DNA from 4 places in the Clostridium sp. YIM B02551 genome. Region 3 is predicted to be linked to each of the others. Evidence: predicted binding sites of a transcription regulator. Region 3 holds the regulator's gene; each other region holds the start of a gene.
The links. Region 3 encodes LexA, which represses DNA repair genes until DNA is damaged. Its sites were predicted from a motif close to CNAACANNTGTTNG; they were not measured.
Positions count from the first base shown of each region.

Region 1: L1S47_RS05690 (DNA repair exonuclease) is a predicted target of LexA. The motif match lies at 4,285-4,298, and genes of this name have one in related genera.
Region 2: L1S47_RS01935 (DNA polymerase IV) is a predicted target of LexA. The motif match lies at 3,439-3,452, and genes of this name have one in related genera.
Region 4: uvrB (excinuclease ABC subunit UvrB) is a predicted target of LexA. The motif match lies at 1,770-1,783, and genes of this name have one in related genera.

Region 1 covers NZ_JAKGTF010000003.1:319,960-326,436, reverse strand. Annotated here, with positions in the region: gene L1S47_RS05720 (hypothetical protein) at 1-725, opposite strand, end outside; gene L1S47_RS05715 (CalY family protein) at 740-1,327, opposite strand; gene L1S47_RS05710 (LPXTG cell wall anchor domain-containing protein) at 1,320-2,048, opposite strand; gene L1S47_RS05705 (SipW-dependent-type signal peptide-containing protein) at 2,095-2,697, opposite strand; gene L1S47_RS05700 (CalY family protein) at 2,783-3,430, opposite strand; gene L1S47_RS05695 (signal peptidase I) at 3,514-4,068, opposite strand; gene L1S47_RS05690 (DNA repair exonuclease) at 4,334-5,470, shown strand; gene L1S47_RS05685 (AAA family ATPase) at 5,460-6,477, shown strand, end outside.
Region 2 covers NZ_JAKGTF010000001.1:363,284-369,760, reverse strand. Annotated here, with positions in the region: gene L1S47_RS01955 (inorganic diphosphatase) at 1-230, opposite strand, end outside; gene L1S47_RS01950 (CPBP family intramembrane glutamic endopeptidase) at 519-1,118, shown strand; gene L1S47_RS01945 (chloramphenicol acetyltransferase) at 1,152-1,787, shown strand; gene L1S47_RS01940 (hypothetical protein) at 1,841-2,104, opposite strand; gene L1S47_RS01935 (DNA polymerase IV) at 2,118-3,377, opposite strand; gene L1S47_RS01930 (glycosyltransferase family 4 protein) at 3,624-4,682, shown strand; gene L1S47_RS01925 (lysylphosphatidylglycerol synthase transmembrane domain-containing protein) at 4,672-5,697, shown strand; gene L1S47_RS01920 (glycosyltransferase family 4 protein) at 5,733-6,477, opposite strand, start outside.
Region 3 covers NZ_JAKGTF010000004.1:138,998-145,474, reverse strand. Annotated here, with positions in the region: gene mutL (DNA mismatch repair endonuclease MutL) at 1-1,516, shown strand, start outside; gene miaA (tRNA (adenosine(37)-N6)-dimethylallyltransferase MiaA) at 1,526-2,452, shown strand; gene hfq (RNA chaperone Hfq) at 2,505-2,741, shown strand; gene L1S47_RS06460 (methionine gamma-lyase family protein) at 2,813-4,099, shown strand; gene lexA (transcriptional repressor LexA) at 4,137-4,736, opposite strand; gene L1S47_RS06450 (hypothetical protein) at 4,877-5,308, shown strand; gene L1S47_RS06445 (tyrosine recombinase XerC) at 5,445-6,437, opposite strand.
Region 4 covers NZ_JAKGTF010000005.1:132,184-138,660, reverse strand. Annotated here, with positions in the region: gene L1S47_RS07745 (S41 family peptidase) at 1-322, shown strand, start outside; gene L1S47_RS07740 (site-2 protease family protein) at 337-1,605, shown strand; gene uvrB (excinuclease ABC subunit UvrB) at 1,796-3,769, shown strand; gene L1S47_RS07730 (acyltransferase family protein) at 3,829-4,839, opposite strand; gene L1S47_RS07725 (MurR/RpiR family transcriptional regulator) at 5,153-5,992, shown strand; gene murQ (N-acetylmuramic acid 6-phosphate etherase) at 6,142-6,477, shown strand, end outside.

The DNA of each region.
Region 1 (6,477 bases), on a different contig from region 3:
TCTGTAGCAGGAACGTAGTTTTGATTAGTGCCAGTTCCAGTTTTAACATATTTACCATTTACGTAGTCAAAGGTAATTATTCTATTTGTACTACTAGCGAGATTAAGTTCATTTGCATCTCTTTTAAGAACATATTCATTCATTTTATCATCTTTATTTTTCTTTTCTATACTTTGAAAGATATCTTGTTGTTCAATTTGTAATCCACAACTATTTACATTTATCTTACCTAAATTTAGGCCTTCTTTTATAGGTGTACCAATAACCACAATATTGTGCATTAATGATCCATGCTCATTAACACTACTATCATTTTTTATTATTTCACCAGCCCAGCTTTTAAAGCTAGAAGTAGAAATGTCATTTTTTACGTTAATCAAATCACTATTATTAGATAAGATATTTTGAAATTTATTATAATCACTTCCCACTGGTTCTTGGGAGGTTTTGTTTAGTAAATCATTAATAATAAAAGTTGACGCATTATCAAGCCACTGCCTATAATTAGGACTCTCATAGTCTTTATTACTAGTGAAGAAGTTTTTATAGATTGGACCTACTGAAGCATATAGTTTTACGATTGGTTTAGGAAACTTCCCAGTAGATATACTATTATTAGAATTTGTAGCTTTGTCAGATAAAAAAGCATATGTTCCTATATTACAGCTTGTCACTAAAAGAGCCAAGCATAAGAAAAGATAAGCTAATTTTTTTCTTAAATTCATAATCTCTTCACCTCCTAATTATTATAAGACCACTGAGGGTCATTGGGTTGAGTTGAGTGAATATTGATATTGAATTTAAGACTTTTTCCTTCAGCTTTATAAGGAACATTATTTTGAAGTGAAAAGCTTAATTTAACTTCAATGCCACTATTTGCTTTTAAAAGAATTGGGTCATTATTTTGATCTTTTAAAGTTAGTATTTTATTTGAACTTTTAATATAATCTTTTAAAGAACCATTATATAGGAGATTAGAGCCAGACTCAATCTTAAAGTTTATATATGGAATTAATGCATCTTTTTCTGATTCAGTAAAGTTATCTAAACTAAATGCAACTTTAGATGTTAGACTTCCTATATTCTTTATATTATAGTTTTTAGTTTGAGTGTCACCTGGAAGTAATCCACTAATATTAACTATAGGACATGTGATATGTGATTGGGTGTTTGAATCTACAAAATCAGATTTTATTGTTCCAATGGATACATTAATACTGTTTTCAACTTTTTCGTTATGAACAAAATAAGAATAAGTAGCTCCAACACCAGAAAATGTTAATGTTAGACAAAGCAGAATAATCTTTATAAGTTTCTTGTTATTCAATGCTATTACCTCCTTTGTTTAGAGAGGCTTTTTTTTGTCTGTAATCAAAAATAATTAATCCTATACCAATAAGAGCCATTGCTAAAGCAGTTAAAAGAGCAAAGTTAGCTGCTGCCCCGGTTTTAGGAAGTGTAGTAATGGCAGTAGTCACAGTTCCGCCATCCTTTAAGGAAAATTGAATACTTAAATTAAATAGCTGTTGAAGATTTTGAAATATATTTCCGGTGGTTTCATTTAAATATACTGTAATAGAAATATCTTCTGAACTGCCGCCAGAAGTTAGTATAGGTTTATCTAACAAAACACTGTTATTTTTGAGGTCTTCAAATGTACCATCGAAGAGAACTAAATCTTTATCCTTTAACTGAACTTTTAAATTCTTTAAAAATTCATTATATATACTTTCATCTGGATTTATAACTTTTCTTAACAGAAAGTTGTTAACTGATTCTATTTTAACTGAGATTTTATTTATTTCTAGGTCAGTAGTATTATCATTTTTAATTACAAAGTCCTTAGTAAGTTTTCTTCCTGGATACCAAAATCCATCATTATCATCAAACATTCCTGAACTATTATCGCTTACCTTAGGAACAATAGTTACCTTGCTTTGAGTACTCTCAAGTGCTGATGCCTTTATAGAGCCACCTACAAGAGAAACCATGATTGTTCCAACGAATAAGGCAAGGATAAGTTTTCTAATTTGCTTTCTAATTTTCATTTTTTATACTCCTTGCTTTAAGGATTTTAATAATTGAAACCCTATATTAATTACTATAGGTTGGATTATTCCATTGAGTGGCTGTAATATCTAGTAGTTTAAAAGCATTATTACTTAAGGTAAAGTTACCACTAGTACAAGCCGTGATATTTGTTGGAACTTCTAGTCTCACATTAAACTTTAATGAAGCATTCTGTTTTACATTCTCGACATACCAAGTGTTATTATCTTTTGAGTCTTTTGATATTTTTATAGCTGAATCATGGTTAATAGGTTCTATACTTAAGATAAATGGTGAATTACTTAATAAGTTTCCTTTTGTTATCTTAAGTTTGGATTCGAGAGAACCAGTGTAATTTATAGTGATCTCCTTTTTGAAAGCATCACCAGGTCTTAAGTTATCAATATTAAGATCAGAAGTAAGAGTTTTTCCTTCTACAAGATCATTACTTAAAGACTTAGCATTTTTAATTACAATAGGAGTATATTCCCAAGGAGAATTAGTGGTTTGAAGCTTTACATCTCCCAGTGTGAATGTAACAGGATCTGACTTAGTTGTAGCCGTTAGATATGCATAAACCCCCATAGTACCTGAAGTTAGTAGAAGAATTGAAAGAGCAATTAAAATTATTAGCTTTGAATTCTTCATAGATATCCTCCTAAATATAAAGAATTACAGTGCAATAAATATTTTTAAAGCACTGTAATATTTATGAAGTTAATATGGCAAGTGATTAGTGACCAGATTCACTCCAACCTGGGTTATTCCATTGAGTTGCATCAGCGTGTAGTTTAAAGGTTAATAATTTATCCATACCACCATTTGTCATACTGTTATCAATTAGTGTAGTAACAGTTATTCCAACTGTTTGACCAGGATTAGCATCTAATAATACATATCCAGGAGCTAAGGTTAAGTTAATTTCATTTCCGCAGGAACCATCTGCATTAACTGCATAAGCTTTAAAGTTAAAAAGCTTTGAATCTAACAATAGACGGTCTTTATGAGTATTATCATTTACTGCTATGTCATCAAGGCTTAGTTTAACCTTAGCATCTAATTTACCATCATTCTTTAATGTGAAAGTTTTAGTTAAAACATCTCCAGGAGCTACATTTGAAACATTGTCTCCACTTGGAAGTATTTCATCATTTTTATTAAGAAGATTAGAAAAGTTATTTCTAGTAAAATGGTCTAGGTCAACTCCACTAGCTAAAAGTTTCCACTGAGTTTGAGCAGTGAAACTAACATGTACATCTCCTAATGTAATTGTTTGTGTATTTGTATCTGCTGTGTTAGTAAAATATGCAAAGGTTGATGCTGTACCTGCAACTAATAGAGATGCAGACAATAATAATGCTCCAATTGATTTTTTATTCATAACTTTTCCCCCTAAAATTTAGATTATATTTTATAATTTCAAATTTATATGAAAAGCGCGCCTTTTTCATAACTTAGTAAATATTATTCAGGTTTTAATTCCCTAGGTTCAGTTTTCTTTTGTTCTTTATATATTCTATATATTTCTGTTCCAGAAACTATGAAAAATAATAGCCATATACCTATAACAGAAGGTAATCCTTTTATATTTAATAATAGGAAGCCAAGTAGAGGTATTCTAAAAAAATATTTACCTACTATCATATTTGAAGTAATAGAAATATCGTCTTTTGCATTGTTACTATCACCTTTAGTCGTAAATAGAAGATTTCCTTTAGTGTCTTTATTAATTTCAGTTATTCTATGTGATGTTAGAAAGTTTTCATCATAGATATAAGTTATGATATCTCCTACTTTAAGATTATTAGCATCAACTTTTTTATCAATTATTAGGTCTCCAGGGTTAAATACTGGTTTCATACTTCCAGATAAAACAGACAGCCATTCATAAGATCCAATGGATGTAAGATTACCAGGCTTTCCTTTTGATTGTATGTTGCTATAGGCTGCAATTATTACTAAAATAAAAAGTAAAGCAATTATTGTGTTTGACAAATACTTGAATATCTTCTTTTTCATCTTATGCCCTCCTTAAATTTATTCACAATTTTTAAAAGATAGTGTTAAGTACTAGTTAAAATTACATATTTTAACCAAGTTACAATTTTATATATATTTACTTAATTTGATATATATTACAAATTATTTTTGAAATTAAAATATATTTTAGTTTTTATATTTAATTAAAGGGTTCTAAGGAGACTCTTTTTTTCGGTGTAAACTTATGATAAAATAAGAACAAAAGTTCGATTAACAGTAATTTTAAACCGGAAAAGGTGATTATATGAATAGGATAAAAATTATACATGCAGCAGATTTTCACTTTGATTCTCCATTCAAAGAATTATCTAGTTCCTATGGAGAAAAAAGAAATGAAGATATAAAGAAAAGTTTTAAAAAAATTATAGATTTAGCCAATGAAGAATGTGTACAAATTCTTCTTCTATGTGGAGATATATTTGACAATTCTTCAATAAAGAAGTCAACCTTAGAGTTTTTAAAAAGTGAGATAGAAACATTAAGAGACACAAAAGTATTTATATCAGCAGGAAATCATGATCCATTAAGTGAAAAAAGTTTCTATAAAGTTTTTAATTGGCCTAAAAATGTATTTATTTTTTCAAGTGAATTAGAATATGTAGTTCTAGAAGAGATTAAGACTGTTGTCTATGGGTATTCTTTTAGTTCAAATTATGAGAACACATCACTTTTAAAAAATTTTAATATTCCTCCAATATATAAGGAATATATTAATATAATGGCACTTCATGGTGAAGTTACCACCTCTACAGGAAATGAATATAACCCTATTACTATTCAGGAAATAGGAAAGAGTAATTTAAATTACTTAGCTTTAGGGCATAGACATGGATTTTCAGATATAAGAAAGGAAGATGATACATTCTATGCTTATTCAGGCTGTCCAGAAGGAAGAGGCTTTGATGAAACTGGAGAAAAGGGAATAGTCTTTGGTGAAGTATATAAAGATGGTGTCAATCTTAAGTTTTTACCATTATGTGAAAGAACATATAATTCAATAGAAGTAGATATTAGCAATTGCACTAATCAAGAACAAGTAATTAATTCAATACTATTTTCGCTAAAAGATGAAGATACAGATAGAAACTTTTACAAAGTAATTCTAACAGGTTATATTAATGGTGAAATGCCTATAAAAGTTAAAACCTTAGAGTATAGACTTAAAGATAAGTTCTATTATATTAAAATAAAGGATGAAACAAGGGTTAACTTAGATATTGATATTATAAAGAAGGAAAATTCTTTGAGAGGAATTTATTATAGAAAAGTAGCTGAAAGGTTATTAGATGCAACTGAAGAAGAAAAAGTTTATCTTGAGGAAGCTCTTAAGATAGGTTTAGAGGCGTTAATGGAAGAGGAAGTGAAGGGTAATGATTATTAAAGACCTAAAAATCAAGAGATTTGGAAACTTGAAAAATATAGAATTAACATTTAAAGAAGGAATTAATATAGTCTATGGTGGAAATGAAGCAGGAAAGAGCACTCTTCAAAGTTTCATAAAAGTTTGGCTTTATGGTATATCAACAAAAAGAAACAAGTCTTTAAGAGATAATTTAAGGACTAGATATGCCATATATAATTCTGAAAGATCTCAAGGAGAACTTTTAGTTAATGTTAAAAGTGAAGACTTGAGAATAATAAGATCCTTTGGGAGTACAAAGAAAGAAGATAATTCTAATATTATAGATGAAATATCAGGAAGTAAGGTAAATGAAATAAGCTTAGATGAACCGGGAAAAGATCTTTTAAATATAAGCCTTAGTTCTTTTGAGAACACGCTTTTTATTAAAGGGTTAGGAACATATGTAAGTTCTTCTAAGGATGATGAGGTTATGCATAGATTAACAAATAGTTTCGAAAGTGGAGAAGAGGGAGTATCTTATTTCAAGGCCATTGCTAAATTAGAGCTATTGCGAAAGTCAATAATAACAACAAGGGGAAATGGAGAATTAGATAAGTTTAAAGAAAGTAAAGATAAGTTAATTGAAGAAAGAGAAGATTTTCTTATTACCTCAAATAAAAATATAGAAGATGAAAGTAGATTAATAGATATAAAAAAGGAAAAAGAAGAAACAGAATTAAAATTAAAAAAATTAGATTTCTATAAAAAACATATTAAAAAAATGAAATTGCAGAAGGAATATAAAGATATTCTAGAATATTTAAGAAAAAGTCAGGAATTGAAAAAACTAGCAGAAGGAATTGAAGGTGAACTCAAATCAGAAGAAGGCTTACTAGATAGAGAAAAAGTTGAGGCTATAAAAGAAGATGTAGCAGTATTATTAAGTTTTAATGAGGTTATTGAAAGTAAATTAGAAGAAGAGCAAGAGATAGAGAAGGAAAGAAGAAGCATAGAAGAAATACTAGAGGGCAATAAAAGTATAATAG
Region 2 (6,477 bases), on a different contig from region 3:
TTATCCTCAATATCATCGGCTCTTTTTATTATTGCTACAACGTATCCTTCATATGTTTCTAAAGGCTCAAATTCGCCAATAATATATACATCGATCTCTTCTCCATCTCCTGATGTAGTATTGGGAATAAATCCATAATTTAATGAATATATAAAGTTATGTTCAGGGTGTTTAGATCCCAATGGCCTATCTATTTTCACTTTAACATTTTCGCCTAAGTAAGATTCCATGTAACTACCTCTCTACTTTATGTTTATAATACTTCTTCTATTCTGTTATCCTTGTATATCTCCATGCCATATATAAGTATATTACATATTTCTAATACACTTATATAGTATTGGGTTAAATTCTTTTTGTCAACTCCAAACTTATTTTATGAAATTCGCTCCTCTTTTATTTTATAAAATAAATTTATCTTAGGAAATTTATCCATTTTATGTATATAACATGAAATCACTTTCTTTTTTTACTGTATAATAGAATTGTAATATTTTTATTTATTGGGGGATTGAATTATGAGAGACCAGATTCTATCAACAATATTTCAATGTATTATACTAATTGGAATACCGTGGATAGGGTATATGCTTTTTACTAAAGAGAAGCTCGGTTTTTGTAAATGGATTGGATTATACAAACCTAATAACAGTAAGTGGATAATGAAAGCTCTTTTAATACTCATTATATCAGTTATAATTATGGGTGGTCCTATTTTTATTTTTGAGACATTTAATGTTATTCCAAAAGGAATGGTATATTCTTTAGATGCTAGTGGTAAGGGCTTTACTGCTGAAATAATCGCCATTGTTCTAATAAAAGCTATTTTTCAAAATGCACTATCTGAGGAAGTATTCTTTAGAGGTTTTATAGGGAAAAGGCTTGCAAATAAATTTGGTTATTTATCAGGTAATTTGATTCAGTCAATACTTTTTGGACTTCCACATGGTTTAGCATTCATAATTGCTTATAAAGCTTATGTTTTTGGTATTATTCTTTTTCTCGCTGCTGCAACAGTAGGTTTTTTACAATTCTATATTAACGAAAAGAAGGCTAATGGAAGTATATTCCCTAGTCTAATTATACACAGCATTATGAACATAATATCTAATATTTAATTAAAAGAACATTTGAAGGAGCGTGATATTCCAATGAAATTTATAGATATGGATAACTGGAAAAGAAAAGACCATTATAAGTTCTTTAAAGAATTTGAATATCCACATTTTAATATTGGTGGAAATGTTGATATTACACAATTTTATAAATATATTAAAGAAAATGAACTTCCTTTTTTTATATCAACCTTATATGCTGTATCGAAAGCAGCAAATAACATAAGGGAATTCAGACTTAGGATTAGGGAAGATAGGGTTATTGAACATGAAGCTGTACACCCTTCTTTTACAGTCCTTGCAGATGAAGAATTATTTAGTTTTTGTACATCAAACTTTATTGATGATTTTAATGATTTTAAAACTAATACATTAAATGATATAAATGATGTAAAAAATAATGTTATTATCAAAAATGAACCTGGTCGAGATGATCTATTATATACTACCTGCATTCCATGGATTTCCTTTACTAATATAATTCACCCTCTTCATATGAATCCAGTAGATAGCATACCTAGAATAGCCTGGGGCAAGTACTTTGAAGAAGGTGGTAAAATAAAGATGCCAATATCTGTACAGCTTCATCATGCATTAGCTGATGGAATACATATTGGTAAGTATTTTAATCTACTTCAAGAAATATTAGATAATCCTTCTAAGTATCTATAAAACATAACTCAAAAGACTATTAGGGATAAACAACTATCCTAATAGTCTTTTTTCTACATCTTATATATCAACCACTTACATGTATTCATTTCATATTTAAGTTCATAAACTCTACTAGCTTCATTAATTACGCTTTGACATCTAAAAAGTATCATTGGATTCCCTGCTATTTTTTCTTTTTCCTTATACAGTACTCTATCAACCTTTATAACAGTTGTTGATTCATCCTCATTCTTCACTTTAAATCTTATGGGCCTTGGGGTACCATCCTCTGTAAACCAAGCTATCATCTCAATTGTCTTGAAAATTACTTTCATAAGTCTCAACTCCTCATAATAAACTTGACATAATCTTATAGTCTTCTTCCCCCACTCCCCCACTCATATTTCTTATACCTGAATGTAAAAATGAAGATCTTAATATGGACTTTGAACCATACTTAAGACGTATTTTATCAATAGTTTTATCTAAAGCTCTTATTTTGTCTATATCCTTATGGTCAAATAATCCATATTGATAAAATTCATTTGTACAAAAATCGGTAACCTGTACTCCCATATGTCTTATTGGTTCTCCTTTCCATTTCTCATCAAACAAATTACAAGCTACCTCTGAAATTATCTGAGTAGAATCTGTTGGACAATATAGTTTTCTTTGATGAGAATAATTAAAAAAGTCTTTACTTCTGATACTCATTGAAATAACTCTACAACAATTTTCAGAATTTCTAAGTCTTGTTCCTACCATTTCTGAAAGAGAAAGTAGTATAAGATGTGCTGTTTTTCTATCCTCCACATCAAAAGGAATTGTTGTAGAATTGCCTATTCCTTTCATGTCAATGTGCTTATCACTTCTTACCTCAGAACTATCGATTCCATTTGCATAATTCCATATTAAAGTGGCATGGCTTTTTAAATAATACCTTAAAATATCTAAATCATAATTAGCTAGATCCCCAATTGTAAATATATTAAGCTTATTTAATTTAGGTAAAGTAGCTCTTCCTACCATAAATAAATCTTCTACTGGTAGTTTCCACATTTTTTCCTTTATTTCCCAGGAAAACAACGTGTGTATATTATCCGGTTTTTTAAAATCTGAAGCTACCTTTGCCAAAAGTTTATTTGTAGATATTCCTATGTTTACTGTAAAACCTAACTCTCTTTTAATCCTATTTTTAATTTCCTCCGCTAGCTTCATATAATCTGGATATATATGCTCCATATTTGAAAAATCAAGAAAGCTTTCATCTACTGAAAATCTTTGTATCTTAGGGGTATATTCTTCCAATATCACATTTAAAGCATTGCTGCATTGCATATAAAGCCAGTATCTAGGAGGTACAACCACTAGATCTGGACATTTTTGTCTAGCTGTAAATAAGGTTTCCCCTGTGTTAATTTTATATTTTTTTGCTGGAATAGACTTTGCAAGAACTATTCCATGTCTACTCTCTTCACTTCCGCCTACTACAGAAGGAATATCACGTAAATCTACATTTTCGCCTTGTTGCTTTCTATAGCTTGCTTCCCAGGATAAGTAAGCTGAATTAACATCAATATGAAATATTAGCCTATTTTGTTTATTCATAATATACATCCCTTTTTATTGATTGAAGTTAAAGCTCTTTCTTTTCTAGCTCTATTATATGCGAACATCTGTTCTGTGTAAAGTATTTTTTAGCTTTATATGAAAAAATAGCCACTAGTTAAACGCCCTTCTCAAGAACTTTAATTTTTTATTAATTTAATTTCCTAAACTAGAATATAGAATGAAAATTTACAAAAACTAAATGTAATATTAATTCTACATTTATTTAAAGGAGGAATTATTTTAATGCCTACTATTAATATGCTTTCTTCAGCTGATAAAGTAAAAGGGCAAGGAGTTTTGTCAGCTTATCTTGAACAAGTTAACTTAGTTAAAAATGGACTTAATGATGATTATAAGATTAAAATAAACAACTTTAACTTTTGTGATATTATGCACTACCATACTATTGACTTTAAGTTTTTCTTAAGCATTCCTCTATCAAAGCTTCTTGGCACAAGCGTAGCTTATGTACACTTTGTACCAGAAACAATCGAGGAAAGTCTAAAACTTCCTAGTGTAATAAAAAAGGTGTTTTATAAATATATGATTTATTTTTATAAAAGTGTTGATCATTTAGTTGTGGTTAACCCTTATTTCATTGATGTTCTTAAAAAATATAAAATAGATGAAAATAAGGTAACTTATATACCAAACTTCGTATCTGAGGATAATTTCTATAGATATGATGAGGAAGAAATAAATTCAATTAAAGAAAAGTATGGAATTCCACTAGAAAAGTTTGTTGTTTTAGGGGTAGGGCAAGTTCAAACTAGAAAAGGCGTTATGGACTTTATTAAGGTTGCTGAAAATCTTCCTGATATTCAATTTATATGGGCAGGTGGTTTTTCTTTTGGTTCTATAACTGATGGATATAAAGAACTTAAAAAAGTTACAGAAAACCCTCCTCCAAACGTCAAATTCTTAGGAATTATTAATAGAGAAGAAATGAATGATGTCTATAATATTTGCGATTTAATGTTTTTACCTTCTTATAATGAATTATTTCCAATGTCAATTCTTGAAGCAATGGCATTAAAGGTTCCTGTTCTTTTAAGAGATTTAGATATATATAGTAATATATTATTTAACTATTATTTAAAAGGAGATAACATATCAGACTTTACTGAAATAATAAAAGCCCTACAAGCTAAAAATGGAGAATATAAAAATTGGTGCAATAGCTCTTGGAAATGTCATGAATTTTATTCTAAGGATTATGTCTTAAAAATGTGGAAAAAGTTCTACGACGAAATATACTCTAACCGTAGTACACCTTTTAGGAGAAATACGAATGAAAAATAAGGTGTTTAACATAATTATAGTAATTGTTTGTGCGGTAATATTTTTATCATTTTTCCTTTTTACTAAAGGGTTAAATACTTTAATAGAAGAACTAAAAAGCTTAAATACAGCTTGGATACTTTTATCTGTTTTAATGATACTTTTATTTTGGTTTCTTGAAATGCTAGCATTTTATGTCATTGCCAAAGCATTTACTAAAACTAAAAACTTATTAATTAAATCTTTTAATATTGAAATGGTTGGTTTATTTTTTGCTGCTGTTACCCCTTTTTCTGCTGGAAGTCATCCTGCTCAGCTATATGCAATGACAGAAAGTGAAATTCCTGCTGGAACAGCTGGTTCCATTTTAATGATAAAATTTATAATACACCAAGCTATAAATATAGTTATATTGCTCTTAGCTTTTGTATTCAAATTTAATTACTTTAATACAAAGGTTAAATACTTCTTATACCTATGTATCTCAGGTATTATTGTGCACATATTAATTATGATTCTTGCAATATTATTTTCAGTTAATAAAAACCTAACAAAAAAAATATTCTTATTTGTTTTTAATTTTCTAAAGAGATTCAAGTTTATGAGAAAAAGCGGTTACACATTTGAAAAGCTTGAAGTTGAACTAGAGAAATTTCATGAGAATGCTGCTCTAATGACTAAGAATGTAAAGATGTGTATTTATGCTTCTATATACACATTTTTTCAATGGTTAGCCTTTTTTACTATACCATACTGTATTTATAGAAGCTTTGGATTTAATTCAGCAGATATATTCACAATGATTTCTGCCCAAATCTTTTTAATAAACTTTATGGCAATTATTCCTCTTCCTGGTGCTGAGGGTGGTGCTGAAGGTGGATTTTATTTGATTTATAGCTTATTTTTTAAATCAGGTACAATTATTACTGCAATATTTTTATGGAGAATACTAACTTATTACTTAACTGTAGCTGTGAGTGGTATTTTCACATTAATAATTCCACATATAAAATTTAAAAAAGAAAAACTATTATAGTTAAGTTTTACTATAATAGTTTTTCTTTTCTCTTATTAGCTTCTGGAGTTAGTTAGTTTTATTAAATCAGCACTTACTTCTTCATTTGCATGTGTAATACGATAATATTTATCTAGCATTTCATCTCCAAAAATATTACTTGAGTATCTATTGGCCTTGATAATGGCTTTTTTCCTCATATGAGCTCTTAGATATCCATCTCTAAGTATTTTACATATATAATATTCAAACTGAGCTTTATCCTTATATGAAAATCCATTTTCTCCTTGTTCTATTACACCATCTATACAAGGATCATATTTGCAAACCACAGGACATCCACTGCTTAAAGCTTCTATATAGGTTAATCCTTGTGTTTCGCTAGTGGACGCTGTGACAAATATTTCAGCTATTCTATAATATTTATGAACTTCTTTTGAATCTATCATTCCTGTAAATATAACATTATCTTTTATATTCATTTCTTTGACTTTTTCTTTTAGCTTATTTAAGTATGGGCCTCCACCCACTATTAGAAATTTTATATTTTTAAATTCCCTTATTAAATTAGGGAAAAGTTCTAAAATTTCACTTATATTTTTCTCTTCCCCAATTCTCCCGATATAAGCTATAACCCTATCATTCATACTAATTCCTAATTTTAATTTAATATTATACATTTCTTCATAAGATATTTTTTGTTTAAATCTACTTAAATCTATTCCGGTTGGAACTACATAAATAGGCTTATTTACTCCATAGCTTAATAGTGTTTTTTTAGTTTTTTCAGTAGGGGCAATA
Region 3 (6,477 bases):
GGGTGGTAATATTGATTATATTACTGAAAGTGGAGTTAATTATGGAACTACAATAGAAGTTAGAGATATATTTTATAATGTACCTGCTAGAAAGAAGTTTCTTAAATCCTCTTCTAGGGAAGCTGCGTTAATTAATGATATAATTACTAGAATTGCAATATCTAATCCTGATATATCATTTACATTAACTGCAAATGGTAAGAAGATGCTTAATACTTATGGTAATGGAAAGATAGAAGATGTAATTAGAAATATTTATGGGAAAACAATCTTAGAGAATGTGGCATATTTTCAAGGTGCTAATGATACCTTAACTATTCACGGATATATAGGTAGTGAAGAAATATCTAGAGGCAGTAGAAATAATCAAAGTATTTATATTAACGGAAGATATATTAAAAACAAAACTATTACAGCAGCTGTAGAAACTGCTTTTAAATCTTTTGCTACAGTTAATAAGTATCCATTTTTTATTATAAACGTAGAAACTTATCCTGAATTTGTAGATGTTAATATACATCCAACAAAAGCAGAAGTTAAATTTAAAGATGAGAGAGAATTATTTAAGATAATATTTGATACTGTACATAATAAGCTTAAAGAAAATGTTAGGTCATCCTTTATGGAGGATGAAATTAATAGAGATTCTGAAGAAAAGCTTGAAAATTTAAGTTTTTCACTAGAATATGAAAAGCAAGCAAATGCAGCAACAGAAAGAGCGTCATATTTTAAAAATACTTACTATGAAGAACCGAGTGCAATAGTTGAGGTTAAAATACCTGTTGATTTAAAAAATGATGTAGTAAAAGAAGAAGACAATGGTGATTTTAAGGAAATAATAGAAGATGTAAAGGAAGAGATAAATGAACCTCCATATTCTATAAATGAGGATACTTCAAAAGTTACTTATGAAAGTATAATTCCTAATGCGCCTAAAATACCTCCTCTTAATGTAATTGGTCAATTTAATAAAACTTATATCTTGTGTGAGTATGCTGACACATTATATGTAATTGATCAACATGCTGCGCATGAAAAATATCTTTTTGAAAAATACTATAAAGATATAAAAAATAGACATGTAGAAATTCAACCATTATTAATACCAAGTATAATTCAACTTACTTTAGATGATTATGTATATTATGAAGACAACATGGAAATATTTAAAAATGCAGGCTTTGTAATTGAACCTTTTGGTATTAACACAGTATCAGTTAAAGAGGTTCCATATTTCTTAGGTAAGCTTGATCCTAAAGGATTGTTTTTAAGTATTTTAGATAACTTAAAAAATCTTGGTACTGGTCAGACTGTTGAGGTAAAATACAATAGAATTGCCACTCTTTCATGTAAATCTGCAGTAAAAGCAAATAATGAATTAACTATTGAAGAAATGAAAAGCTTGGTTAATGATATGAGAGAGATGGAGGATCCCTATCATTGTCCTCATGGAAGACCAACAATCATTAAGTTAACTAATTATGAACTAGAAAAGCGATTTAGAAGAATAACCTAAGGAGTATATATGAATAATAAACTTTTAGTAATTGCAGGGCCAACAGCAGTAGGAAAGAGTGAGACTGCTGTAACTTTAGCAAAAAAATTAAATGGGGAAATAATATCAGCAGATTCAATGCAGATATATAAGTATATGGATATTGGATCAGCCAAAATTACTAAAGAAGAAATGGATGGTATTCCTCATTACATGATTGACTTTTTAGATCCAATGGAAGAATATACAGTTTCTGAATATAAAGATGCTGTTATTAATATAATTGAAGACATACACTCAAGAGGTAAGTTACCTATTATTGTTGGTGGGACAGGATTATATATAAATTCTATAATTTGTAACATGACCTTTGCAGAAGGGGAAAAGGATGAAGAGTATAGAGCTTATTTAAATGATTTAGCCGAACGTTATGGGAATGAGCATATACACAATATGCTAAAAGAAGTCGACAAAGTAAGCGCAGATACTATTCATCATAATAATAGAAAAAGAGTAATTAGAGCTTTAGAAGTCTTTCATCTAACTAAAAAACCTTTTTCTTCCTTTGATATGGGCGATAGCATTTATACATGTAAGTATGATTTAAATTATTATGTTTTAAATATGCCAAGGAATGAACTTTATTCTAGAATAAATCAAAGAGTGGATATAATGATGGATTTAGGTCTTTTAAAGGAAGTAGAGTATTTAAAAGCTATGGGTCTTAATGAGAATATGCAATCCATGAAGGGAATTGGATATAAAGAGTTATTTGAGTATTTAAATGATAAAGTCTCACTTGAGGATGCTATAGAGAGCATAAAGCAGGGCAGTAGAAATTATGCCAAAAGACAGCTTACATGGTTTAGAAAAGACCCAAGAGCTAAGTTTATTAATAGAGAAGAATTTAAGAATCAAGATGAAATTGTAACCAAAATAACTAATGACATTATGTAAAGTAAAGAGTATAATAGAATTAATTCGTTAATGAATATGGAGGATGAGTTGAATGAATAAGCAAAGTAATAATTTGCAAGATATATTTTTAAATGGTGCTAGAAAGAATAAAATTGCAGTTATCGTATACTTAACAAATGGTTTTCAATTAAAGGGATATGTAAAAGGTTTTGATTCCTTTACTGTAGTATTAGATTCTGATGGCAAGCAAATGATGATATATAAACATGCAATTTCAACTATAAACCCAGCTAAACCAATTTTGTTTAATAATGAAACAACAGTATAAAATACTCTCTATGCTCTGCATAGAGAGCTTTTATTTGAGTCTGGGAATAATTTAAATGGAGGACATTTTTAATGCTAGATTTAACAGTAAAATATTTAAAAGAACAATATAAGATTAATGATGAAACTTTAGATTTATATTCAAAAGCAATGGAGGATATAAAAGGAGAGTTTGAGATATATGATGAAATAAGAGAATATAATCAGTTCAAAGTCCTAAAAGCTCTTCAAGAAGAGAGGATAAGTGATTCTCATTTCACTAATTCATCAGGATATGGATATGGAGACATAGGAAGAGATTCATTAGATAAGGTTTATGCTAGGATATTTAATTGTGAAAGTGCACTAGTTAGACCTCATTTTGTAAATGGAACACATGCAATTGGGGCAGCTTTATTTGGTAACTTAAGACCAAAGGATACTTTGCTAACAGTTACAGGAACTCCTTATGATACTTTACATAACATTATAGGAATTGAAGTAGAAGAGAATATTGGTTCTTTAAAGGACTATGGAGTTAATTATAAACAAATAGATTTAAAAGATGGATATTTTGATTTGGATAAAATCGCTTATGAGTTAAAAAATGATCCATCAATTAAAATGGTACATATGCAAAGAAGTACAGGCTATGGATGGAGAAACTCATTTAATATAAAAGATTTAGAGGTTGCTATATCACATATAAAGAGCATAAGACAGGATGTTATAGTTTTTGTTGATAATTGCTATGGTGAATTTATAGAAACTTTAGAACCTACTGATGTTGGAGCAGACTTAATTGCAGGCTCATTAATCAAAAATATCGGTGGCGGTATTGCTCCTACAGGAGGATATATTGCAGGAAAAGAAGCGTGTGTTGTTCAAAGCTCCTATAGACTAACTATCCCTGGAATAGGAGGGGAGTGTGGTTCTACTTTTGGTGTAATGAGAAGTTTTTACCAAGGATTGTTTTTAGCACCGCATGTAGCTATTGAAGCGGTAAAGGGAGCAGTATTCTGTGCAAGAATAATGGAACTTGCAGGATTTGAAGTGTTACCAAAATATAATCATAGAAGAAGTGATATAATTCAGGCAGTTAAGTTTGGAAATGAGGAAAAGCTTATTGCTTTCTGTAAGGGGATTCAAAAAGGTTCTCCAATAGATTCTTTTGTGGAATGTGAGCCATGGGATATGCCTGGATACAAAGATCAGGTTATAATGGCTGCTGGAGCATTTATACAAGGCTCAAGCATTGAATTATCAGCAGATGCACCAATTAGAGAACCATATATAGCTTATTTACAGGGTGGTTTAACTTTTGATCACGCAAAGCTTGGAATAATGATTGCTTTATCTAAGGTTTTAGAAATAAAATAAAGTAAAGAAAAAATACTGGCTAAATGCCAGTATTTTTTTAATATGCTCTAAAAAGTCCAACAAGCTTACCTAAAATTGAACAATCATTAACTATAATAGGTTCCATTGTACTATTTTCAGGTTGTAGTCTTATTCTTCCTTTTTCTTTGAAAAATCTCTTAATCGTAGCTTCATTATCAATTAATGCAACAACGATTTCGCCATTTAAAGCAGTTTGACATTGCTCAATTATAGCTAAATCTCCATCATTGATTCCAGCTTCAATCATACTTTCACCAGATACTTTAAGCATAAATAGTTCGCGATCATGCTTAATATAATCTATTGGTATTGGGAATGAGTCTTCAACATTCTCAGTTGCTAAAATAGGTACTCCAGCAGTAACCTTTCCTACTAAAGGTATGTTAATCATTTCCCTTTTAGGAGAGTTTAGTTCAAGGATCTCTAAGGCTCTTGGTTTAGTAGGGTCTCTACGTATTAAACCCTTCTTTTCAAGTCTTTTTAAATGTCCATGTACAGTTGAAGTAGATTTAAGACTTACGGCATCACATATTTCTCTTACTGAAGGTGGATACCCTTTATTTTCTGTATAAATTTTAAGAAAATCATATATTTCAGTTTGTTTATCCTTAGACATAGTTAACACCTCTCTAACTTATGTTCCCATTATAGCATAGTATATGTAATTAATCAAACTTATGTTCTCATAAAAAATTTGCTTATATTGTACTTATTTGTTATAATCTCTAAAGAATGATTTAAAGAGGAGTAGTGTGCATGAGAGAAATTTGTATATTTAATTCAAATAAAAAGTGTAATGACTGTGGCGAATGTGATTATTGCGTTTATGATAATAAAAAACTTTGCAACAATTGTGGTAAATGCTTAGAAGATGAAGGAATAGATATAAAGGCAATTAGAATAGAAGAGATAGCAAAAAATGTTGAAGAGAATGAATTCGTTGAAAATGAATTTGTCGAAGATGAATTTGTAGAAGTAGAAGAGTCTGATGATACTCAAGATGATGAGGCTGATTTTGAAGAAGACGTGGAATTAGCATTTACAGAATCTAATGAGGAGTACGAAGATGCTTGGGATCATATTGAATATGTAGAAGATTTAGATGGGTTAGTGGAAGATGAAACTTACTTAGAAGAGAATTCAAGTGAGGTTTTTCCAGGCTTAAGAAGAATAAAAGGAAATATTTAGAAATAAAAAAGGTGTACTTTGTATTTTAAGTACACCTTTTTTATTTAATATTTAATTTTTGTCTATTCGATAAATTTTAGGAACATTACACAGTTTGAATACAATGTAATACGTAGTAATATAATGCATTACAATATTACTTTAAGTTGGCAAGTGGATTTGATTTCACCGCATTTCTTAAGTCTTCATCATCTACGTGGGTGTAGATTTGAGTAGTGGAGATGTTTTCGTGGCCTAGAATATCCTGTAAGCTTCTGATATCAACGTTTCCGTGTTTATACATTAGTGTTGCGGCAGTATGCCTTAGTTTGTGAGGGGTATATTTTGCATCTGTTAAACCGGCTGATTGAGTGTATTTTTTTACTATTTTCTCAACACTTCTTTTGGTGATTCTAGTACCGTAAGAGCTGATAAATAGGGCGTCTGCGTCGTCTGGAGTCTTTGTTTTAAGCTTAATTCTATCCTTCATATAATTGTCGATTGATTTTAGTGCTGCAGGAGTTAAATAAACAGTTCTTTCTTTATTACCTTTACCGATTATATTTAATGTATCGCCTTTAAGCTTAGAAATATTAATGCTACAAAGCTCTGAAACTCTAAGTCCGCAATTCAAGAACAAAGTAATCATACAATGATCTCTAGTGTAATATTTATATGTTTTATCCATTGAATCCAGCAGTGTAAGAGACTGATCTAAAGTTAGGTAAATAGGGTGTCTGGAGCTGATTTTCGGGGATTCTAACTCTAATGCCGGATTATCCTTTATTATGCCTGCTTTGCCTGTTAAAAACTTAAAGAAAGACTTGAGTGCTGCAACTTTTCTAGTTCTTGCATAAGTGCCATTTTCCCTTTGTTTTTCAGTAAAAGATAAGAAGGCATACATGTCTGAAAGTCTTATTTTATTTATGAAATCAGCATCTATATCCTTGATGTTTACTTGGCTAAACTCAACATCTTGCTTGGAATAACCTTTATATATCATTAAAAATCTAAAAAACATAGATAAATCAATCCTATAGCCGTTAATTGTATTTAAAGATTTACCTTTGATTGTTTCTAAATAATTTAGAAAATCATTTAAATCTGGTGGTAAATCGTTATTTTTCATGGTTTCTATGTAATATTTCAAGTAAAAAACCTCCTAATAATGTCATTAATATAATTTTACA
Region 4 (6,477 bases), on a different contig from region 3:
TGTACTTACAGACGAAGGAACGGCTTCAGCAGCTGAAATAGTATCAGGTGCACTTAAAGATTATAAGGCAGCAACTTTAGTTGGTACTAAAACTTTTGGGAAAGGTGTTGTACAGAGTCCAATAGAATTGAATGATGGTACTCTATTAAAAGTAACAATATCTAAATGGTATACTCCTAATGGAAACAATATTCATAAGACAGGTATCATGCCAGATATTCAAGTGGAATATCCAACAGAGTTGCAAACAAGCCCATATAATAGAAGCAAAGATCCTCAGTTTGAAAAAGCTTTGGATGTAATTAGAGAAAAACTTAAATAGGAGGATTGAAGACTATGGATCTAACTATGTATACATTGAGATCTGTAGCTTATGCAATATTTGGGCCTTATATGTTTTTTGTGCTCATATTACTCGGGGTAATGTTTTATTTTAAAAATAGAAAAGTATCATTGATGCAAAAAATGATAATAGGGGAGAGTATTAACTCTCCCCTAGAACTTACATTGTCTCAGATTGTACTTGGAATTTTTGCAGGAGCTATTGGCAGTTTAATATTAAGCTATTCAGGTGTATTATTTGGTGAAAAATCAGGAATTGAATGGGTATTTTTACTATCTATCTTATTGATGATTTATAGACCAAAGTTTGTATGCTTTTCATATAGCGGTTCAATATTAGGGATAATTAGTATTATACTTTATCAAATATATGGAGATAAAGCTCCGATAAATATAAGTATAATTAATCTTATGATTTTTGTGGGTATACTTCACATTGTTGAAGGATTACTGGTTATGTTTGATGGTAGCAGAGGTGCTATCCCAGTGTTTACTAATAAGAGTGGGAAAATATTTGGTGGATTTGCACTAAATAGATATTGGGCTTTACCTATAGCTATTTTTATGATTATTACTAGTTCCACATCTCAGTTTGGTACTGAATCTATTAATACGCCAAATTGGTGGCCGCTTTTAAATCATAATTCTACACTAGAGTTTTTGAAGAAAGCAGTAGTAGGGTTATTCCCTTTTTATGGGATGATAGGATATTCGTCTATTACTTTCACTAAGAGCAAACGAAAAAAAGCAATGATGTCAGGAATATTCATTTTATGTTATGGAATGATTCTGGTATTAGTATCTCAGCTTTGCAGGGTAGGTCTAATTGGAGAGATTATTGTGGTTATTTTTGCTCCGTTAGCACATGAAGCTATGATAAGACTTTCGAATATTATGGAAGCAAAATCAGCGCCTATGTACATAAGTGATGATCAAGGTATATGTATTCTTGAGGTTTCGCCTAGTTCTCAAGCTTCTAAGCTAGGAATAAGAAGCGGAGATAAAATTATAAAAGTCAATGAAGAATATATCCAAAGTGAACTTGATATTTACAAAATAGTAAGGGAAAGTTATTTGGATATAAAATTAAAAATAAAGAAACTGAATGGAACTTTTCAAGACTTTACAATTACGCCTGATGAAAATAGGAGAATAGGAGTAGTTTTAGTTCCAAAGATGGTAAAAGAAGAACAAGTGGTTAAATTAAATAATGATTTTCAAGAGATATTAGAAAATATAAAAAAGAAAAAAGATGATGAGTAGTTAAAACTAATAAAAGTAGTTTGTGTAGGCTTGAAGTATGTGGTATAGGGTTTTTTATAGGAAACTTAAAACCCTTTAGTATTATTTTAAGCTTACATTTTTTATTTAAGTACATCATTTTATAAGTTGACTGGCAATAATTAAAAGTATAAAATATATGTATACAAACAAATGTTCGTAGGAGGCGGTTATGGGAAAGTTTAAAATAGAATCAAAATTTAAGCCGACAGGAGACCAGCCAGAGGCTATAGATAGTATAGTTAATGCATTGAATAATGGTGATAGGGGACAGACGCTTCTTGGAGTAACTGGATCAGGAAAAACTTTTACAATGGCAAACATAATAGAAAGGGTACAGAGACCTACCCTAATATTAGCTCATAATAAGACATTAGCTGCTCAACTTTGCGGAGAGTTTAAAGAATTTTTCCCAGATAGCATAGTTGAATATTTTGTATCCTATTATGATTATTATCAGCCTGAAGCATATGTCCCACAAACTGATACTTTTATAGAAAAGGATGCTTCAATAAATGATGAAATAGATAAGCTGCGTCACTCTGCGACTTCAGCACTCTTTGAGAGAAGAGATGTTATAATTGTTGCTTCAGTTTCATGTATATACGGATTAGGAAATCCAGAGGAATATAAAACACTTACCATTTCATTAAGAACTGGAATGGAAAAGGAAAGAGATGAAATAATAAGGAAGCTTATAGAGATTCAATATGAAAGAAATGATATAGATTTTGCAAGAGGAACCTTTAGAGTAAGGGGAGATTCATTAGATATTATTCCTGCATCTTCCTCTAACAAGGGCATAAGAATAGAATTTTTTGGCGATGAGATTGACAGAATTAGAGAATTTGATGTTCTTACAGGCAAAATTTTAGGTGAGAGAAAACACGTATCTATATTCCCTGCATCCCACTTTGCTACATCATCTAGTAAGTTAGAAGTTGCATTAGGAATTATAGAACAGGAATTAGAGGAAAGATTAAAAGTACTAAATGCAGAAGGAAAGTTACTTGAAGCCCAAAGGTTAAAGCAGAGAACAAATTTTGATATAGAAATGATAAGGGAAATGGGATATTGTACAGGAATAGAAAACTATTCTAGAATTTTGGATGGAAGAGCACCTGGAACTTCACCTAAAACATTAATAGATTATTTCCCAGAGGATTATTTATTATTCATAGATGAGTCACATGTAACACTTCCTCAAGTAAGAGCAATGTATGCAGGGGATAGAAGTAGAAAAGAATCCTTGGTGGAGTATGGGTTTAGATTGCCTTGTGCTTATGATAACAGACCATTAAAATTTGAAGAGTTCGAAGAAAAAATAAATCAGGTTGTATTTGTATCGGCAACTCCTGCAGCTTATGAAATTGATCATTCAACTAATATAGCAGAACAAATAATAAGACCTACTGGATTATTAGACCCTGTAGTTGAAGTAAGACCTGTAGAAGGACAAATAGATGATCTTTATGCCCAAATTAATGAAACTATAAGTAAAGGCTTTAGAGTTCTGGTAACAACACTAACAAAGAGGATGGCTGAAGACTTAACTAAGTATATGAAGGATTTAGGCGTTAAAACTACTTATATGCATTCTGATATAGAAACGATTGAAAGAATGAAAATCATAAGAAGTTTAAGACTAGGAGAAGTGGATGTTCTCGTAGGTATTAATTTATTAAGAGAAGGGTTAGATATACCTGAAGTTGCCTTAGTGGCAATATTAGATGCTGATAAAGAAGGATTCCTCCGTTCAGAAACTTCATTAATACAAACCATAGGAAGAGCTGCAAGAAATTCTGAATCAAAGGTTATTATGTATGCAGATAGAATAACAAATTCTATGGATAAGGCATTAAAAGAAACTAATAGAAGAAGAGAAATTCAAATGAAGTACAATGAAGAACATGGAATTACTCCTCAAACTATTATTAAAGATGTTAGAGATGTTATTGAAGCAACTAAGAGTGCAGAGGAACAAGAAACTTATAGCATAGCAGCATTATCTTTAGAGGAAAGAATAGAAGATCCAAAGAAACTTATTAAAAAATATAAAGCTGAGATGGCAGAGGCAGCTAAGAATCTTCAATTTGAAAGAGCTGCTGAACTAAGAGATATGATAAAAAAATTAGAGTCAAAATAGATAAAAATGGAAGGGTTACCTTCCATTTTTTATATGCTAACTATTTTAATTAATGTATTTTAAGAATGAGAGTTGCTTAATGATAAATGTAATCCTCCTTCAGGTAAAACTCCTTTAAATAATGTTTTTGTTACACTATATTTATCAACTACATAAGTAAATAACAATGCGAAGCCTAAGCCAGCAACAGTGAAACTTATCCAGCCTAAAGAAGGAATTTTATCCAAAAGTAAATTACCAACTGGACGATGTAGATACATTATAATTAATGAGTTTTTGCCACAGTAATTAAGGAATCTTTTTAATCGACCATTATATAAATTATTACTAAATGCTAGTATAAATATTGTGAAGCATAAAGGATATATTAAATCCCATTGGATAGATTTAAAATAAGAATCCTTAATATTCATATAATAATAAATATTTTGAGTAGAATTTATGTGAAATAATATGAAACACATGATTCCGCTAATAATCATTGAGGATTTTGTAACTAAGTATTGTAGGATATTCTTAGAATAAAAACCTATGGCGTAATATGCTAATGCAATAGGAACTACGTCCATGTCTAAGGGGTACCAGTACTTCTCAGTTATATCTGTTATTTCATTTGGAATAACTTTTATTGAATATATATGAGCAGCTATGTATCCAATAGAGATTATTGCAATAACATAGGGTGTTTTAAAATGGGTTTTTAATTTTGAAAATATAAACTTACTTATTAATAAAACAGGTATAAACCAAAAAACTCCCCAGGCAGCTTTACCGCTATATATATGATTATTAAAAGATTGAATAAAGTTACTAAATGAAGCCATATCAGGAGAAATTAAAAAATCAAAGACTATATCAATAGCTGAAAAGCAAAGATATGGTATATAAAATTTCAGAAATTGAGTTTTGAAGTTAATTCCATCCCTATAAAGTAATCCGCTAATTATAAAGAATGCAGGCATGTGAAACCAATACATATATTGGGCATACTCGAAAGGGCTATGAGATAAAATTACTGTAATTATTAATATTCCTTTTGCAATGTCTAAATACTCAATTCTCTTATTCATAAAATATCCTCCTGTATTATATCTACAAAAAAGTATAATCGTTATTTGTTTCATTTCTATGTCAAAAGTTATAGTAGATAAAATTAAAATCCGAAAAAATTATCATGCTAATAATAGACAAGAACATAATAGTTTAAAGATATGAATTTTATGTGAAGAGAATATGAAAATAGAATAAGAAATATAAAGACCTTTAAAAATAGTATTAAATAAAGAAATCAGAAATATACAAAAAAGGCCATGGTATGTTAAAATGAGTTAAATATTAAACTTTTTTCAAATAACAATAATTTATAAATTCCAGGAGGAGATTATGGGATTTTATGTACGTATAAAGCAATATGCAACAGAGTTTACTCAGGCAGAACAAAAAATAAGTGATTATATATTACAGAACCCTGAAGAAGTAATTAACTTCTCAGCGCAGCAATTAGCCGAAAGAACAGAAACATCTGCGGCCTCTGTAGTAAGGTTTTCTAGAAAACTTGGTTTTGGTGGCTTTGGAGAGCTTAAAATAGAAATTGCGAAAACAATTACTAATAACTATGATGATAATTTTGATGCGATTATATCTTCAGAGGATTCAATTATAGATATCACTGATAAATTAGTTAATAAAGCTGTTACATCAATAAAGGAAACCCAAGGATTGATAAATTTCAAGGATTTAGAAGAGGCTATAGAGATTATACGTAAAGCTGAAAACGTATATCTATTTGGAGTAGGAGCATCTTCATTAGTAGCTATGGACTTTATGTATAAGCTTGCAAGAATAAATAAAAGAGTGGTTTATTTTATGGATAGCCATTTGCAATTAGCATCATCAGTTCATATTACAGAGAAAGATGTTGCTATCGGAATATCTTATGGAGGAAAAACAAAGGAAGTAAACGAAAGTATATCCATAGCTATTGAAAAAGGAGCAAAAGTTATAGCAATTACTAGCTGCAATAAAAATCCTCTTTCAAGTATGAGTGATATATCATTAAAGGTACCTAATGCTGAGAAACAAATTCGTTTTGGTGCAATATCTTCGAGGGTGGCCCAGCTTATAATAACAGATACATTATTTTTAGGGGTCGCAATTGATAATCTAGATAAAGTTGAAAATAGTCTTCTAGAAACTCGAAAAGCAGTTGAAAAATTGAAATAATATTTCAAAAGCATCTTCAGAAATTAAACTGAAGGTGCTTTCTTTTTTACATAACGTAAAATAAAATTTCAAAAATAAATAAAAATACTTGAAATAATATTTCAATAGTATATAATTATAAATGTAAACAGTAAACGGGGGTGAAAAAAATGAGTGATATTAACTTAGAAATACTTGTAACAGAAAAAAGAAATGAAAATACTAAGAAAATAGATTCAGTAACAACATTAGAAATGCTTAAATTAATTAACGATGAAGATAAAACAGTCCCATTAGCAGTAGAAAAGGAATTAAATAAAATTTCAGATGCAGTTGATTTAATCTCCAGTAAGGTTAAGGAAGGCGGACGTTTTATTTACTGTGGTGCAGGAACTTCAGGACGCTTAGGAGTTTTAGATGCTTCAGAATGTTTACCAACCTATGGGGTCGGTGATGGCGTAATATTAGCACTAATTGCAGGTGGAAGAGATGCAATGTTTAAGGCT